DNA from 4 places in the Dermacoccus barathri genome. Region 1 is predicted to be linked to each of the others. Evidence: riboswitches for the same ligand, from Rfam matches in the RefSeq annotation. Region 1 holds a riboswitch; each other region holds the start of a gene.

What was found. Region 1 has a riboswitch for S-adenosylmethionine ahead of IM689_RS09535 (aminotransferase class V-fold PLP-dependent enzyme). Riboswitches for the same ligand answer to the same signal wherever they lie in the genome.
Region 2: another riboswitch for S-adenosylmethionine. It lies ahead of IM689_RS03105 (MetQ/NlpA family ABC transporter substrate-binding protein); the one in region 1 lies ahead of IM689_RS09535 (aminotransferase class V-fold PLP-dependent enzyme).
Region 3: another riboswitch for S-adenosylmethionine. It lies ahead of IM689_RS08385 (bifunctional o-acetylhomoserine/o-acetylserine sulfhydrylase); the one in region 1 lies ahead of IM689_RS09535 (aminotransferase class V-fold PLP-dependent enzyme).
Region 4: another riboswitch for S-adenosylmethionine. It lies ahead of IM689_RS02610 (TauD/TfdA dioxygenase family protein); the one in region 1 lies ahead of IM689_RS09535 (aminotransferase class V-fold PLP-dependent enzyme).

Annotation. Positions count from the first base shown of each region.
Region 1 is NZ_JADCTK010000004.1:327,598-331,342, reverse strand. It holds gene IM689_RS09535 (aminotransferase class V-fold PLP-dependent enzyme) at 138-1,526, opposite strand; SAM riboswitch class IV at 1,572-1,684, opposite strand; gene IM689_RS09530 (FtsK/SpoIIIE family DNA translocase) at 2,074-3,745, shown strand, end outside.
Region 2 is NZ_JADCTK010000002.1:6,270-10,014, forward strand. It holds gene IM689_RS03095 (methionine ABC transporter permease) at 1-28, opposite strand, end outside; gene IM689_RS03100 (methionine ABC transporter ATP-binding protein) at 25-1,080, opposite strand; gene IM689_RS03105 (MetQ/NlpA family ABC transporter substrate-binding protein) at 1,077-2,048, opposite strand; SAM riboswitch class IV at 2,272-2,383, opposite strand; gene msrA (peptide-methionine (S)-S-oxide reductase MsrA) at 2,612-3,265, opposite strand; gene IM689_RS03115 (acyl-CoA thioesterase) at 3,348-3,745, opposite strand, start outside.
Region 3 is NZ_JADCTK010000004.1:56,832-60,576, reverse strand. It holds gene thrS (threonine--tRNA ligase) at 1-128, shown strand, start outside; gene IM689_RS08385 (bifunctional o-acetylhomoserine/o-acetylserine sulfhydrylase) at 199-1,524, opposite strand; SAM riboswitch class IV at 1,590-1,705, opposite strand; gene IM689_RS08380 (GNAT family N-acetyltransferase) at 1,819-2,298, shown strand; gene IM689_RS08375 (hypothetical protein) at 2,295-2,681, shown strand; gene IM689_RS08370 (HIT family protein) at 2,714-3,283, shown strand; gene pgsA (phosphatidylinositol phosphate synthase) at 3,394-3,745, shown strand, end outside.
Region 4 is NZ_JADCTK010000001.1:543,815-547,559, reverse strand. It holds gene IM689_RS02620 (SAM-dependent methyltransferase) at 1-1,168, shown strand, start outside; gene IM689_RS02615 (DUF6308 family protein) at 1,284-2,084, opposite strand; SAM riboswitch class IV at 2,254-2,369, shown strand; gene IM689_RS02610 (TauD/TfdA dioxygenase family protein) at 2,384-3,268, shown strand; gene IM689_RS02605 (GNAT family N-acetyltransferase) at 3,313-3,745, shown strand, end outside.

The DNA.
Region 1 (3,745 bases):
CTTGACGGTCGGACGCGGGCCCGGGCAACCGGGCGTGTTGGTGCCCTTCTCGGCACTCCTTCCGGGCACCCTCCGGGCAAGGCCATTGCGAATGACTCGGGCCGCCGGTCCCCAGAACCGGCGGCCCGAGCCGTCCGTCACCAGGGGCGGGGCTCGCTCAGATCCCGCTCGTCACCCACCGGTGCCCAGCCGATGCCCGGCGTGTGCACGTACTCGAACGCCGGGCCGCGCTCCACGAGCGAACGAACCGCCGCGACGAGACGGTGCGCATGCTCCACCGTCGTCGCGAGGCCGATGGAGGCGCGCACCGCCGTCGCGCCCTTGCCGAGCCGCTCGTCACACAGCAGATGCGCACAGAAGCGGCCGTCGCGCACCGCAATGCCGTGCTCGTCCGCGAGTACCTGAGCCACGAGCGTCGGGTCGCACCCGTCGACCGTGAACGTCGTGACGCCGACACCGTCGACAGGCTCGTCGTCGGAGCCGAGCACGTGAAGAATCTTCACACCCGGCAGCGCGCTCAACCCGTCCCGGATGATGCCGTGAACACGGTGCTCGTGGTTCTCGATCGCGTGACTGTGAGCGCGCAGCTTCGCCGCCGCTGCCGCGAGAGCGATCGCGCCGACAGCATTCGGCGTGCCGCCCTCGTGCCGTGCCGGGCCTTCGGACCACTCGACGTCGTCCGTTGTCACCCGCTTGCTCGCACCGCCGGCCGGGAGGTACGGATCGGCCGCATCCAGCCAGTCGGCGCGACCCGCGAGAACGCCGGCTCCGTACGGCGCATACATCTTGTGACCCGAGAACGCGACGTAGTCGACACCCCACGCGGCGATGTCGATGACGCGGTGCGGAGCCAGCTGCGCCGCATCGACGACCGAACGTGCCCCGTGGGAGCGCGCGACGGCGGCCAGTTCACCGATCGGCCAGATCTCCCCGGTCACGTTGCACGCACCCGTGATGACGACGAGCGCGGGAGCATCCGATGTCGCGCGGAAGCGGGAGAGCGCGCCGTCGACGGTGGCGATCGCAGCCTCGGGGGAGGATGGCACCGACAGTCGCGTCGTGCGCTCGGCGGGCCAGGGGAGGAGCGCCGCGTGGTGCACGGATTCGAAGACGAAGACCTGAGCGTTGTCGGGCAGGACGTGGGCGAGCAGAGCCAGCGCATCCGTGGTGTTGCGCGTGAAGACGACGTGGCTGTCCTCGCCGAGACCGACGAAGTGCGCCACCTCCGAACGCGCCTCCTCGAACCAGCCGGTCGTCAGACGCGAGGCGTACCCCGCCCCGCGATGAACCGAGCCGTAGGTGCGCAGGATGCGCTCCGCAGCCTCGGCAACGCCCACGAGGGCAGGAGCGGTGGCACCGTGATCGAGGTTCGCGAACTCGACAACCGTGTGGTGCAAGGTCGGCACACCGACGCCGTCAGAGACGGTTGCAGGGGTGGCGCGGGCGCTCGCCCGAACAGCAGAAAGGGAAGCGGGCAACGACTTCGGCTGACGGGTCGCAGCGAGCGTCGAAAGCACAGAACTCATGAGGAGACTCCTTCGTCAGGGGTCCGCCCGACGAGAAGCGTCGCGAACCCGCACTTGCTGCGTGCGGTCGCACGCAGCCAGGTCGTCACCCGGAGCACCCCACCGCGGTGGAGGGTTGCCGCCCAGCAAGCCGGGGCTGTGCGCTGGAACTCGTGACCGAGCAACACCGTGACACGCGACTCCTCGAACCGTCCACGAATGTGCCCGAGGTCGCCCGGATGGTGAGATGCGACTCGCCGTTCACGCCGCCCCTCGGGGCCGCCAGATCGTCGCGAGGTCCCCGGCGTGGGGCCGAAGAACTGCGCCCCTTCTCCCGTAATCTGGCCGGGTGGCGACACGGAAAACACCCCCGAACGACAGCGTTCTCGTAGCGAAGAAGAGTGCCCCGAACAGTCGGAGCACCACCTCCTCGCGCGCCCGCACCACCCCGGCGAAGAACGCGCCCCGCAAGCAGGCGCCCTCCAAGAGCGCGCCCGGCAAGGGGCGCGGTTCGAGCTCGGCTCAGCAGGGCCCGTCGGCCTCCAGCCGTGCTGCTCGTGGCGCCTGGATGGGGGTTTCCCACGTCGCCGGCGGCACCGTGCGTCGTGTCGGCGCCAGCGCTGCCGAACTCGAGCCGGAGCACCGTCGCGACGGCATCGGCTTCTTCCTCCTCGCCCTCGGCATCGTTGTCGCGGCGCGCGAGTGGTGGAACCTGCCCGGCATGTTCGGTGACATCGTCCACGCCGTCGCCGCGGGAACGTTCGGCGTCATCGCCTACGTCCTGCCTGTCGTGTTCATCGGCATGGGTCTGCACATGTTCCGCCACCCGCGCGGCCACCAGCCCACCCACCGCATGTCGATCGGTCTCGGCATCCTCGCCCTCGGCTCCACCGGTATCGCTCACCTCGTCGGCGGACGCCCGGCCGCGGGTGACGTCGACGCCGTGCGTGACGCCGGCGGAGTGCTCGGCGTCATCTCCGGTGGCCCGCTAGCCGCAGGCCTGACGCTCTGGGGCGCCGGTGTCATCCTCGGCCTCGTGTCGTTCTTCGGTTTCCTCGTGCTGACGCGCACGCCGGTCAACCGCATCCCTCAGCGTCTGCGTGAGGTTGAGGCCACGATCTTCGGCGGTCACGCTCCGACCGAGGAGCGCGATTACGCCCAAAGCGACGCTGTCGCCGACGACCTGCACGGCGCCGACATCGGCAACCGTGCGCGCGGCGGAGCACCCCGCCGCGCCGCCGACGTCCACCACGGCGACGAGCCGTACGAGCAGGCAGCAGAGGTCGTCGGCCGCGGTCCGCGCGGTCGCGGGCGTGGCTCGCGCAAGACCCTCGGTCGCCAGCGCGGCGAGCAGCAGATCTACGACATCGACACGATCGAAGACGGCGACCCGGCGGACGGCTCCGCCGCCGACGAGGGCGAGCGCGCCACTTCGGCGGGCGCCGCAGCCCTGGCTCGGGCCCGCGGCTCGCGTGCGACCACGTCCCGTCCGGCCAACACAGACGAGGCCGACACCGCCGCCGTCGAGACGGCCGGCGGCTCCAAGCAGCGTCCCGGCGAATCGCCCAAGGCCGCCGCAGCCCGCCAGGAGACGGCGCAGCGCCCGGCCGCCGAGGTGCCTCAACGTCAGGTCGAGGCTCAGCCGACGGAACAGCTCCCACAGCGCGTCGAGCAGCTCGCCCTCGCCGGCGACATCACGTACACGCTGCCCGAGTCGACCCTCCTCGAGGAGGGCACGCCGCCCAAGGAGCGTTCGGCCGCGAACGATCGCGTCGTCGACGCGCTCACCGAGGTGCTCGACCAGTTCGGCATCGACGCCGTCGTCTCCGGTTTCACCCGCGGCCCGACGGTCACGCGTTACGAGGTCGAGCTCGGCCCCGGCGTCAAGGTCGACCGCGTCACGGGTCTGAGCAAGAACATCGCCTACGCCGTGGCCAGCGCCGACGTGCGCATCCTGTCGCCCATCCCGGGCAAGAAGGCCATCGGTATCGAGATCCCGAACGCCGACAAGGAACTTGTCAGCCTCGGTGACGTGCTGCGCAGCCAGGCGGCCCGCAACAATCACCACCCGATGGTCATGGGTGTCGGTAAGGACGTCGAGGGTGGCTACGTCGTGGCCAACCTCGCGAAGATGCCGCACATGCTCGTCGCCGGTGCCACCGGTGCCGGTAAGTCGAGCTTCGTCAACTCGATGATCACCTCACTCCTCATGCGGGCCACGCCCGAAGAGGTGCGCATGG
Region 2 (3,745 bases), on a different contig from region 1:
AGTCCGTGTCCGCAGTGATGACCTTCATGCCGTGGCCTCCTCGAGTTCGTGGACGGTGGCCACCTGGGCGAGGTCGGTCAGCATCTGCGTGACGGTGTCGTCGTCACCGCGCAGGGCCAGGGTCAACGTCGTGAGGTTCGCTTCCTTGAGGGGCGTCAGCCCGCCGTGGACGATCTCCGGTTCGACATTGCGCGCACCGGTGGAGGCGAGCACCCGCCCGAAGCCGGCGGAGTCGTGGACGGTCGCGGTGACGAGGCGACCGCTCACGCGCCGGCGCAGCAGATCGATCTCACGGGCGTCCGGCACGTTGCGCAGCGTTGCGTCGACGAGACGCCGCGTGGCGGGCGAGGCGGGGGAGCCGAGCACCTGCTCGGTCGGCCCGGATTCGACGAGGCGGCCGTGTTCGAGGACCACGACGTCGTCGGCCAGTTCACGCACGACGTCCATCTCGTGCGTGATGACGACGATCGTCACGCCGAGTTCGTCGTTGACGCGGCGCAGCAGGGCGAGAACGTCCTTCGTCGTGTCGGGGTCGAGCGCCGACGTCGACTCGTCGGCGAGCAGGATCTCCGGGTTGGTCGCGAGAGCGCGGGCGATGCCGACGCGCTGCTTCTGCCCGCCGGAGAGTTCGTCGGGGTAGGCCCACGCCTTCTCCGTGAGGCCGACGAAGTGAAGGAGCTCGGTGATGCGTGCCTCGATCTTCGCCTTGTCCCACCCCGCGACCTCGAGCGGGTAGGCCACATTGGCGTACACCGTGCGGGACCGGATGAGGTTGAACTGCTGGAAGACCATGCCGATCCGAGCGCGCAGGGCGCGGATCTTTTTCGCGTTGAGGCTCGTGAGGTCGATGCCGTCCACCTCGACGGTGCCCGTCGTCGGTGTCTCGAGCGCATTGATGAGGCGCACCAGGGTGCTCTTGCCGGCGCCCGAGAAGCCGATGACGGCGAGCACGCGACCAGTGGCGACGTCTAGGTCGACATCCTGGAGGGCGCTGACCTCCTTCGAGCCGCGCACGAAGGTCTTGCTCACGCCACGCAGACGGACTGCGGGTGTGGTGTCGTTCGGGGGAGTAGGGGTCACTTGGCGGCCTTGATCTGCGACTCGAGACGGGCGAGGATTCCGCGCACGTCCGTGACGGAGCGCTTCACCTCGAACTGGGTTCCCTTGGTGCGCTTCGCGATGAGGTCCTGCACCGACTTCTCGTGGTAGGCCTGCACGAACTTGGCGTACGCCGGGTTGTCGGCGTCCTTCTTCCGAGCGGCGATGACGTTGATGTACGGCTCGGAGGACTTGGCCTTCGGGTCGTCCTTGAACAGCGCCTTGCTGGGGTCGAGGTTCGCGTCGGCGGCGAAGTTGTTGTTGACGACCGCACCTTCGACGGACGGCAGGGCGGCCGCCGTCTGTGCGGCTTCCACCGGGGCGACCTTGACCTTCGACTTGCCTGCGTCGATGTCGGCGGGTGTCGAGAGGGAGTTGCCGCCGCCCTTGAGCGTCAGCAGGCCGGCGCTCTGCAGGAGCAGGAGAGCGCGTGCCTGGTTCGTCGCGTCGTTCGGGATGGCGACCTTGCCACCCTTCGCGAACTCGTTGATCTTCGAGTGCTTCTTCGAGTAGAGCGACAGCGGCACGATGTACGTGGAGCCCACCGGCGTCAGGGTGTCGTTCTTCGCGGCGTTGTAGTCGGCGAGGAACTGAAGGTGCTGGAACTGGTTGAGGTCGACCTGGCCCTGGGAGAGGGCCGGATTGGCCTGCGTGTAGTCGGTGAAGTTGACCGGCTCGATCTCGAGGCCGTACTTCTCCTTGCCGACCTTGATGAGTTCGTTCCAGTACGGGTCGGACGCTTCGGTGGTACCGACGGTGATCTTCGTCAGCTTCTCGTCGTCGCTACCCGTGAAGGCCTTGATGCCGAAGCCTGCAGCGAGGGCGACGACGAGGGCGCCTGCGCCGAACGCCGCGTACTTGCCGCCGTTGCTCTTCGGCTTCTCCGGAAGGGCCGGGATGGCGGGGGTGTCGGTGCTGGTGGTGGGCGTCGACTTTTCGTTTTCGGACATGGTGGTGCCTTCCTCAAAGGCGCGTGGGTTGCGCCGGTGGGGTGGGCGGTGCCGGCGACCGCCCGACGATGGGTGCGGTCAGTGCTTGGGGCGCGCGAACGCGGCGTCGTGCGTGTGCGGTCGCGCGGTGGGGGCCTGGGTGGGGCGATGCGTGTGCTGCATGTGATCTCCCGGGATCGGGCGCACCGGTACGAAGCCCTCGAAAGGGATGTGTTCCGGGTGCGGAACGTGCTTGCCGCGCGGTTGACGCGGCCGGGTCATCACCTGGAGCACCCCGCCACGTTCGTGAGGGTTGCCGTCCGACCAGCCAGGGCTTTGCATCGGATCTCTTGACCGGCATTACATTAGAGACGCCGCGAGAAGCCCGTCAAATCAAGTGATCTGGGCCACTCTGCGTCACCGCTGGACCGAGTTTCCTGCGGTTGGGTAGTCGCCGCCTCGACCCAACGGCAGGAAAGTCTGCCCAGTGGAGAGATGCGCTGACGCCGTGCTCTCCCCGTGGGCTGGAGTCACTAGGGGCGGAGCGTGGACTCCACGGGGTCGAGGTACCCCCGAGCTCGCGCTTATTTGCTCGGCGGAAGCACGTCGGTCTGCGCGGGGAGGTCGGCCACGCCGACCGGGCACGTCACGCCCTTGTAGCCGTGATTGCAGTACCCGCCTGGATTTTTCGCGAGGTACTGCTGGTGGTAGCCCTCGGCCGGCCAGAACTTTCCGGCTTCGTCGGCGGGCTTCATCTCCGTCGTGATGGCGCCGCGGCCCGCGTCGGTCAGCGCACCCTGGAACGCTTCTGCGGTGCGACGCGTAGCGGTCTCCTGCTCGGGCGTCGTCCAGTAGACCGCAGAGCGGTACTGCGTGCCGATGTCATTGCCCTGACGGTTGGCCGTCGTCGGGTCATGGTTCTCCCAGAACGCCTTGAGCAGCTGGGCCGGGGAGACCTTCTCCGGGTCGTACGCGATCTGGACGGCCTCGGTGTGGCCCGTCGTGCCCGTGCAGACGTCCTCGTATGAGGGGTTCTCACGGTCGCCACCCATGTAGCCGACGGCCGTCGAGACGACCCCCGGGATCTGCCAGAAGATGCGCTCCGCACCCCAGAAACATCCCATCGCGACGTACAGCGTCTCGGTCTTGTCCGGCCACCCGCCGAGCAGTGGCGTGCCGAGAACGTCGTGCACGGCAGCGACGTCGACCGGGGCGGAATCCTGACGGGTGAACCACATGGGGCGTTCCTTTCACTGGGGTCGCTGTGTTCAACGCAGGCGCGTCCGAGAGGATTCCGAGCGGGTGTCGCCGGGGTGCACTTCAGTCGACGAGCGGCGGCACTTCGAGTGGGATGGGGCGCAGTAGCCTCGCGCGGATCTCGACCATCGTCTGCGCGTGCGTGTCGAGCGCGACGTCCTCGGAAAGCGTTGGCATCCGAGGCGGCACGGCCCGCTTGTGGCCGTCGTTGTCAAGGCCGACAAGCACCATCGTGCACTCGGTTGTGAGGTTCAGTTCGCCCGTGCGCGGGTTGCCCGAGCGCACTCGCGCCGACACGTGCATGCTCGACGTGCCCGTGTGGATGAGCCGCGCCTGCACCTCGACGAGGTCGCCGACGTGCAACGGCTGGTGGAAGCGCACATTGCCGACGTAGGCCGTCACGCAGTAGTGCCCGCTCCACGCCGCGGCACAGGCGTACGGGGACTTGTCGATCCACTCGA
Region 3 (3,745 bases), 270 kb from region 1:
TCCGTTACCGCGACGGCTCGCAGAAGAACGGCGTGCCGGTCGACGAGGCCGTGGCCGAGATCGCCGCGTACATCGCCTCGCGCAACAACACGTCGCCCACGGCGGCCGAGGCACCTGCCGAGGCCTGATCCACATACGACGAAGCCGCCGCCCCGATTTGGGGTGGTGGCTTCGTCGTAGTCTCCGCGGTGCGGGCGATCAGGCGGAGGCAGCCTTCGCGGCTGCGAAGCCCTTGTCGAGGTCGGCGATGATGTCGTTCGCGTTCTCGATGCCGACCGACAGGCGCACGAGGCCGGGCGTGACGCCGGCGCCGCGGCGGTCGTCGTCACTGCCCTGGCTGTGCGTCGTCGTCGCCGGGTGGATGGCGAGCGAGCGGACGTCACCGATGTTGGCCACGTGCGAGTGCAGCTCGAGGGCGTCGACGAACGCCTTGCCCGCGTCGATGCCGCCGGCGATCTCGAAGGAGAACACTGCACCGGAACCGGTGGGCAGGTAGCGGTCGGCCAGCTCCTTGTACGGGCTGTCGTCCTTCGAGGCGTAGAAGACCTTTTCGACCTGCGCGTGCTCGCTCAGGTAGGCGACAACCTTCTTCGCGTTCTCCACGTGACGCTCGACGCGCAGCGACAGCGTCTCGAGGCCCTGGGCGATGAGGAACGCGTTGAACGGCGACACGGCGGAGCCGAGGTCGCGCAGCAGTTCGACGCGTGCCTTGAGGATGAACGCGAGGTTCGCGCCGAGCGCCGAACCGACGCCGAGATCGCGGGCGAAAACGAGACCGTGGTAGCTCTCGCTCGGCTCGTTGAACTGCGGGAACTTCTCCGGCTCCTTGGCGTAGTCGAACGTTCCGGCGTCCACGAGCACGCCGGCGATCGACGTGCCGTGGCCGCCGAGGTACTTCGTCGCCGAGTGGATGACGACGTCCGCGCCGTGCTCGATCGGGCGCAGCAGGTACGGCGTCGCGACGGTGTTGTCGACGAACAGTGGCAGGCCGGCGTCGTGGGCGACACCGGCAACACCCGCGACGTCGAGGACCTTCTGGTCGGGGTTGCTCAGCGTCTCGCCGAACAGCAGCTTGGTGTTCGGGCGGATGGCGCTCTTCCACGCGTCGAGGTCACCGATGTCCTCGACGAAGGTGGTCTCCACACCGAGACGCTTGAGAGTGTACTTGAGCAGGTTGTACGTACCGCCGTAGAGAGCGGCCGACGCGACGACGTGGTCGCCTGCCTGCGCGACGTTGAGGATGGCGAACGTCGTCGCGGCCTGGCCGGAGGCCAGCAGCAGGGCGCCGACGCCACCCTCGAGCGCCGCGATGCGCTCCTCGACGGCCTGCGACGTCGGGTTGCCGATCCGGGTGTAGATGGGGCCGAGGTCGGACAGGCCGAAGCGGTTGGCCGCCGTCTCGGCGGAGTCGAAGACGAACGAGGTCGTCTGGTAGATCGGCAGCGCGCGCGATCCGGTGTCCCCGTCCGGCACCTGGCCGGCGTGGATCTGCTTGGTCTCGAAAGCCCAGTCCTGAGCGCTCATGACAACTCCTCGAAAGGTCGCTACCCGTGCGCGAACCTCGCACGCGGGGTGCGCCGGAAGCTCTGCTTCCGCGCTTGCCCGGGCGTATCCGACGCCGGGCCAGGTCGTCACCCGGAGCACCCCGCCGCGGTGGGAGGGTTGCCGGCCAGCAAACCGGGGTTTGACGCTGGCGCTCGTGACCTGGTCCGAGGATATCCCGGGCGGTATCGAGGGGCGGGACTCGTGTCTCACATCGTGGTTTGCCGTGCGGCGCGGGGCGTTTGCCGAAGGGTCAAGCCGTGGTTGACTGGCGCCATGACGATCACCATCGCCCGGGCCAGGCGTGACGACGCCTTCGCCTGTGCAGCGCTTCGGTTGCGCTCGGACCTCGAGGAGGGGCACCCGAAGCGGGCCGGTTTCGTGACCGAGTACGCGGACGACTTCCTCTCGGCCTTCGACGAGGTACCCACGTGGATCGCCACCCGTTCCGACGGCACCGTCGTCGGCATCGTGCAGTGCGCCCTCGTCCACCGGATGCCGACGCTCGCGCGCGGCGCCAAGCCGTGGTTGTACGTCGCGTTCGTCTTCGTCGTGCCCGACGAACGTGGCGCGGGACTCGGCGAACGCATGCTCCGCACCGTCGACGCCTGGGCGGACGCGCGCGGCGTCGAGCGGATGCTGCTCAACACGCGTCCGAAGGCGCGCCCGTTGTACGAGCGTCTCGGATTCGGTGCCCCGGAGGAGCGACACATGCACCGCGACGCACCGTTCGCGGCCACGAAGGAGCAGCGATGAGCGACATCATCTGGGCCCTCGACCAGCGCGAGCGCTGCATCGCCTGCCCGTCGAAGCCGGCGGCGAACGCCGTCGTGCTCTACCTCGGTGAGGACGGCTCGCTGCCGCGCGAGAGCGTCGGATCGCTGGCCGAACGTGGCGTCATGGCCGCGGGCGTCGTGTGGGCGGGTGTGACAGCGGAACTCACCGACGACGACTGGCTCGACCTCGAGGACGCCGCAAGCGGCCTCGGCGGACTCGCGAGCGCCGTCGCCGTCGTGGGCGAAGGTGATGCCGCAGACGTCGCACAGAAAGTGGCAGAGCGCGTGGGCGGCCTGGCCCACGCGGGCGCTGCGAGCGACGAGCGGCTCGTGGAGAAACTCGCCGAGATCGCTCCGGTCTGACCCGGCGCGCGGGTTTCCCTAGGATGGGGCGCATGGTCACGCAGAACGAGGACTTCACTCCCGAGCACGCCGAGTCCGAGCACGACTTCGCGGGGGAGCCCGACGGTTTCGGCCGACTGTGGACGCCTCATCGCATGGCCTACATCGAGGCCGACCGCCCCTCGAGGGACGCCGGCGACGGCTGTCCGTTCTGCGCGGCGCCGGGCAAGGACGACGCCGAGGGCCTCATCGTGCACCGCGGTGAGCACTGCTTCGTCGTGATGAACCTCTTCCCGTACAACCCGGGCCACCTGCTCGTGTGCCCCTACCGTCACGTGCCGCACTACATCGACCTCACGGACGCCGAGACCGAGGAGTTCACGAAGCTGACGAAGCAGGGCATTCGCGCTCTGAAGGCGGCGTCGAACCCGGCCGGTTTCAACCTCGGCATGAACCAGGGCGATGTCGCGGGCGCCGGCGTGGCTGCGCACCTGCATCAGCACATCGTGCCCCGCTGGGGTGGCGACATGAACTTCATGCCGATCGTCGGTCAGACGAAGGCTCTCCCGGTGCTTCTCGAGGACAGCCGTCAGCGCATCGCGGCGTCCTGGCCAACCGACTGACGGCCTCGACCTCGCGGGGCGCGCGACTCGTGAACGCGGGGTGAGATGTGACTCGTCCGGCGCGGCGCGCACCTCGGCTCGACGTATCGAACCGCTACAGTTGAGTCACCATGCTGAACAAGTACGCGCGCGCCTTCTTCTCCGCGATCTTCCGCCCCCTGGCGCAGCTGCTCCTGCGCCTCGGCATCAGCCCTGACGTCGTCACGATCGTGGGCACGCTTGGTGTCTCGTTCGGCGCGCTGTGGTTCTACCCGCGCGGCGAGTTCCTCGTCGGCACCCTGTTCATCACGGCCTTCGTCTTCTCCGACATGCTCGACGGCAACATGGCCCGCCTGTCGGGTCGCTCGTCGGTGTGGGGCGCTTACCTCGACTCCACGCTCGACCGTGTCGGTGACGCCGCCATCTTCGGTGGTCTCGTGCTCTACTTCGCCGGCCAGGGCGACAACTTCCTCATGGCGTGCC
Region 4 (3,745 bases), on a different contig from region 1:
CGAGAACGAGGAGGGGCTGCGTTACCTCCTCACAGCGCCCGGCGACCTGGGGCTCGCTCGCGCGTACCTCACGGGAACGCTGACGGGGACGGGCTTCTCCGAGGGCGACCCGTACGAGGTGTTCAGCCTCATCAAGCGCGATCTGCGCGTGAAGGATCTGGGCAAGCGTGACGCGGCGTCGGTGCTCGCGCCGATCGTCAAGGCGCTGGGGACGAAGGCGCTCAAGCACCCGCCGTTGCCGGAGATCGAGAGCCAGCCGCGCTGGAAGCGTCACCTCGCGAAGGTGAACCCGATGTCGCGGGCGGCCGATTCGATCAGCTACCACTACGACGTCTCGAACGCGTTCTACGAGAAGGTGCTCGGCCCGTCGATGGCGTACACGTGCGCCGTCTACGACGCGGCGACGGATTCGCTGGAGGAGGCGCAGGAGCGCAAGTTCGCGCTCGTCGCGGACAAGCTCGACCTCCAGCCGGGCGATCGGTTGCTCGACGTCGGCTGCGGCTGGGGCGGCATGGCGATCCACGCCGCGCGCGAGCGTGGCGTGAGTGTGCTCGGTGTGACGCTGAGCCGCGAGCAGGCGGAGTGGGGTCAGCGTGCTGTGCGCGAGGCGGGCCTGGAGCACCTCGTCGAGATTCGCCACAGCGACTACCGCGACGTGACGGAGACGGGCTTCGACAAGGTGAGCTCGATCGGCCTGACGGAGCACATCGGCGTGAAGAACTACCACGACTACTTCACGTTCCTGCACTCGAAGCTGCGTGACGGCGGGCGCCTGCTCAACCACTGCATCACGCGTCGTGACGACACGGCGTCGGCGCGCCCGGAGCCGTTCACGGACCGCTACGTGTTCCCCGACGGTGAACTGGCCTCGCCGGGGCGCCTCATCGCGGAGTGCCACGACGCCGGGTTCGAGGTGCAGCACGACGAGAACCTGCGCCTGTCGTACGCGCACACGCTGGCCGCGTGGTGCCGCAACCTCGAGGCGAACTGGGAGTTCTGCGTCGGCGAGGCCGGCCTGCCGACGGCGCGCGTGTGGGGCATCTACATGGCCGGTTCGCGCCTGGCGTTCGAGGAGGGCTGGCTGCACCTGCACCAGGTGCTCGCGACGAAGACGACGGAGAACGGCGACAACGGCGGCTACCCGCTCGGCTCGCACTGGAACGCCTAACCCCACCGTCGATGTTGAGCGGGGACCGCGGCACGGGTGCCGCGTTTCCAAGGAAACATCGCCTAGCGCGATGCAGCTGCTGTGTACCTGGCCGCTCACCGGAGGTTGCGATGAGTCACGTGCCAGGCACCGCTACCGGGCGTACGGCGTCGAGTGGGATTGCGGGGCCAGGCTCCCTCGTCACCCATCGCGCCCGTTCTTTGTCGCTGGCAGCCTCCGACTTTCGTGACTCACGCAGATCGTCCTGTGTAGTCCACAGGACGATGTCGAGTAGGCGGACGTCTGATGTCTGCGAGATACCGGGGATCTCGTGCGTGGCATCACGCAGGGCCCCCATCCAACCGGCGCGATCACGAAGTGTCGATCGCAGGCCGGGGAGCGCGTGGTGGATGTTCCTCCGCCGCCGTGTCTCGGCGCGTTGCGTAGCCCCGTAGGAGAACCCGTATTGGCCGACACCGAACGCCGTCGCGAGGTAGCTATCGAGGATCGTTGCGGCATGTGGCCGATATAGGGCGGCAAGTTTCGTAATGGTGGGAGTGCGCGCCCCGTGGAATCCGAAGGCGCTCAGCTCCGTGAGCGCGTCCAGTTCGGCATCGGAGAACTCGGTCAGGTCCTTAGAATCCGGTACCAAGGCGACACGTGCCGCGATCTCGGTCCGCCGCTCAACCGTGAATGCCGTGACCGCACCGACACTAGGGCGTGCATTCATCAACGCCGACAACAGCAAGTCCCAGGTGCGTACCTCTTCGAAGTGCCCTTCATTGCGAGCTGTAATCGCCGCGAGGTCGTAGATCGTCCATCCGCTGAGCGGGTGCGTGCAGTACGCCCACACTCGTTTGGTTGCGTCCTCGACGTCCACGGGCGCCAGGATGGCGCCTTCGACCAGGAGCGGTGACGGGACATTGTGAGTTGTCATGTCCGAAATTATCCGTTTCGGTCACGCCGCGACCCTGAAATACACCAGCCGCTCAGCTAATCGGAACAGGGAGGGGAGCGGATGTGTCCCCGCTGCGGAGTCCCGCGATGCGGACACTCGCCAACCAATAACTGTTCGTTCCACAAAGGATGCGCTTACGTTATGGGCGGGTCACGAGTTCCGGCGACAAGTCTCGGCTGGCCGGACGGCAACCCTCCGCTGCGGTGGGGTGCCCCGAGTAACGACCTGGCGCGTCGCCGCCCGGCGTCTGCGCAAGCGCAACGAACAAAGAGGTTGTCATGACACTTCTCGCTACCCACGCTCCCGCCACGACGCCCGGACTGCGCATCGAGCGCCTCGGCCCGGCCCTGGGCGCCGTCATCCACGGCATCGACCTGGCGTCCATCGACGAGATCGCGGCCTTCGACATCCGCCGCGCCCTGCTCGCCCACAAGGTGCTCTTCTTCCGCGATCAGCACGGCTTCGACGACGACGCCCAGGTACGCCTCGGCAACCTCCTCGGCGACCTGACGCCCGGCCACCCCGTCGCCGGCAACCACGAGCGCAGCGAGATCTACAACATCGACTCGAGCGACCCCGAGTTCTCCTTCTCCGACGTCTGGCACACCGACGTCACCTTCATGAAGCGGCCGCCGTCCATCAGCATCCTCCGCGCCGTGACGCTCCCGCCCTACGGCGGCGACACGTCCTGGGCCGACAGCCAGGCCGCCTACGACTCCCTCTCCGCACCCCTCAAGGCGCTCGCCGACCAGCTGCTCGCCGTCCACGACGGCAACCGCGAGTGGGGTGCCTTCCTCAAGAAGAACGGCGGCCACGAGTGGGAGGGCGAGATCGTCACCGAACTGCCCGCCGTCGAGCACCCCGTCGTCCGCGTCCACCCCGAGACCGGCCGCCGCGGCCTCTTCGTCAACCCCGGCTTCACCTCCCACGTCAGCGGCGTCTCCGAAGCCGAATCGCGTGCCATCCTCGACGCCCTCTACGCCCACCTCACGCAGCCCGAGCACACGATCCGTCACCGCTGGGCGCCCGGCGACGTCGGCATCTGGGACAACCGCGCCACCTCCCACTACGCCAACCGCGACTACACGAACACCCGCGTCATGCACCGCGTCACCGTGCGCGGCGACGAGCCCCGCGGCGTCGACGGCCTGCGCGCCCACTAAGCGCACCGAAAACTGATCGACGCCCCACGGTCGGGGGTGATGAGATGACCGACATGATCGAACTCATCGCCCCCGACGCCGCGCGCTACGACGACTGGTCGGCCATGCTGCGCGAGTTCCGCGACGCCACCACCGACTCGCGCGGCGACCACTGGGTGTGCGCGGGCGGCATGGACGGCTCGGGCTTCTTCGCGGGCACCGACGTCGACATCACCTCCGACGGCTTTGCCGCCTACGTCGAAGACTGCGCCCGCCAAGGCAACACGATGTGGCCGCCGCACACTGGCCTCGTCCACTGCTCCTACTTCTGGATCGTCGACGACGGCGCCCTCGTCGGTCACCTCGCCCTGCGTCACGCGCTCAACGAGTTCCTCTACGAACTCGGCGGCCACATCGGCTACTCCGTGCGGCCAGCCGCTCGCGGACGCGGCATCGCGAAGGAGGCTCTGAAGCTCGGGCTCGCCGAAGCCGCCGCGC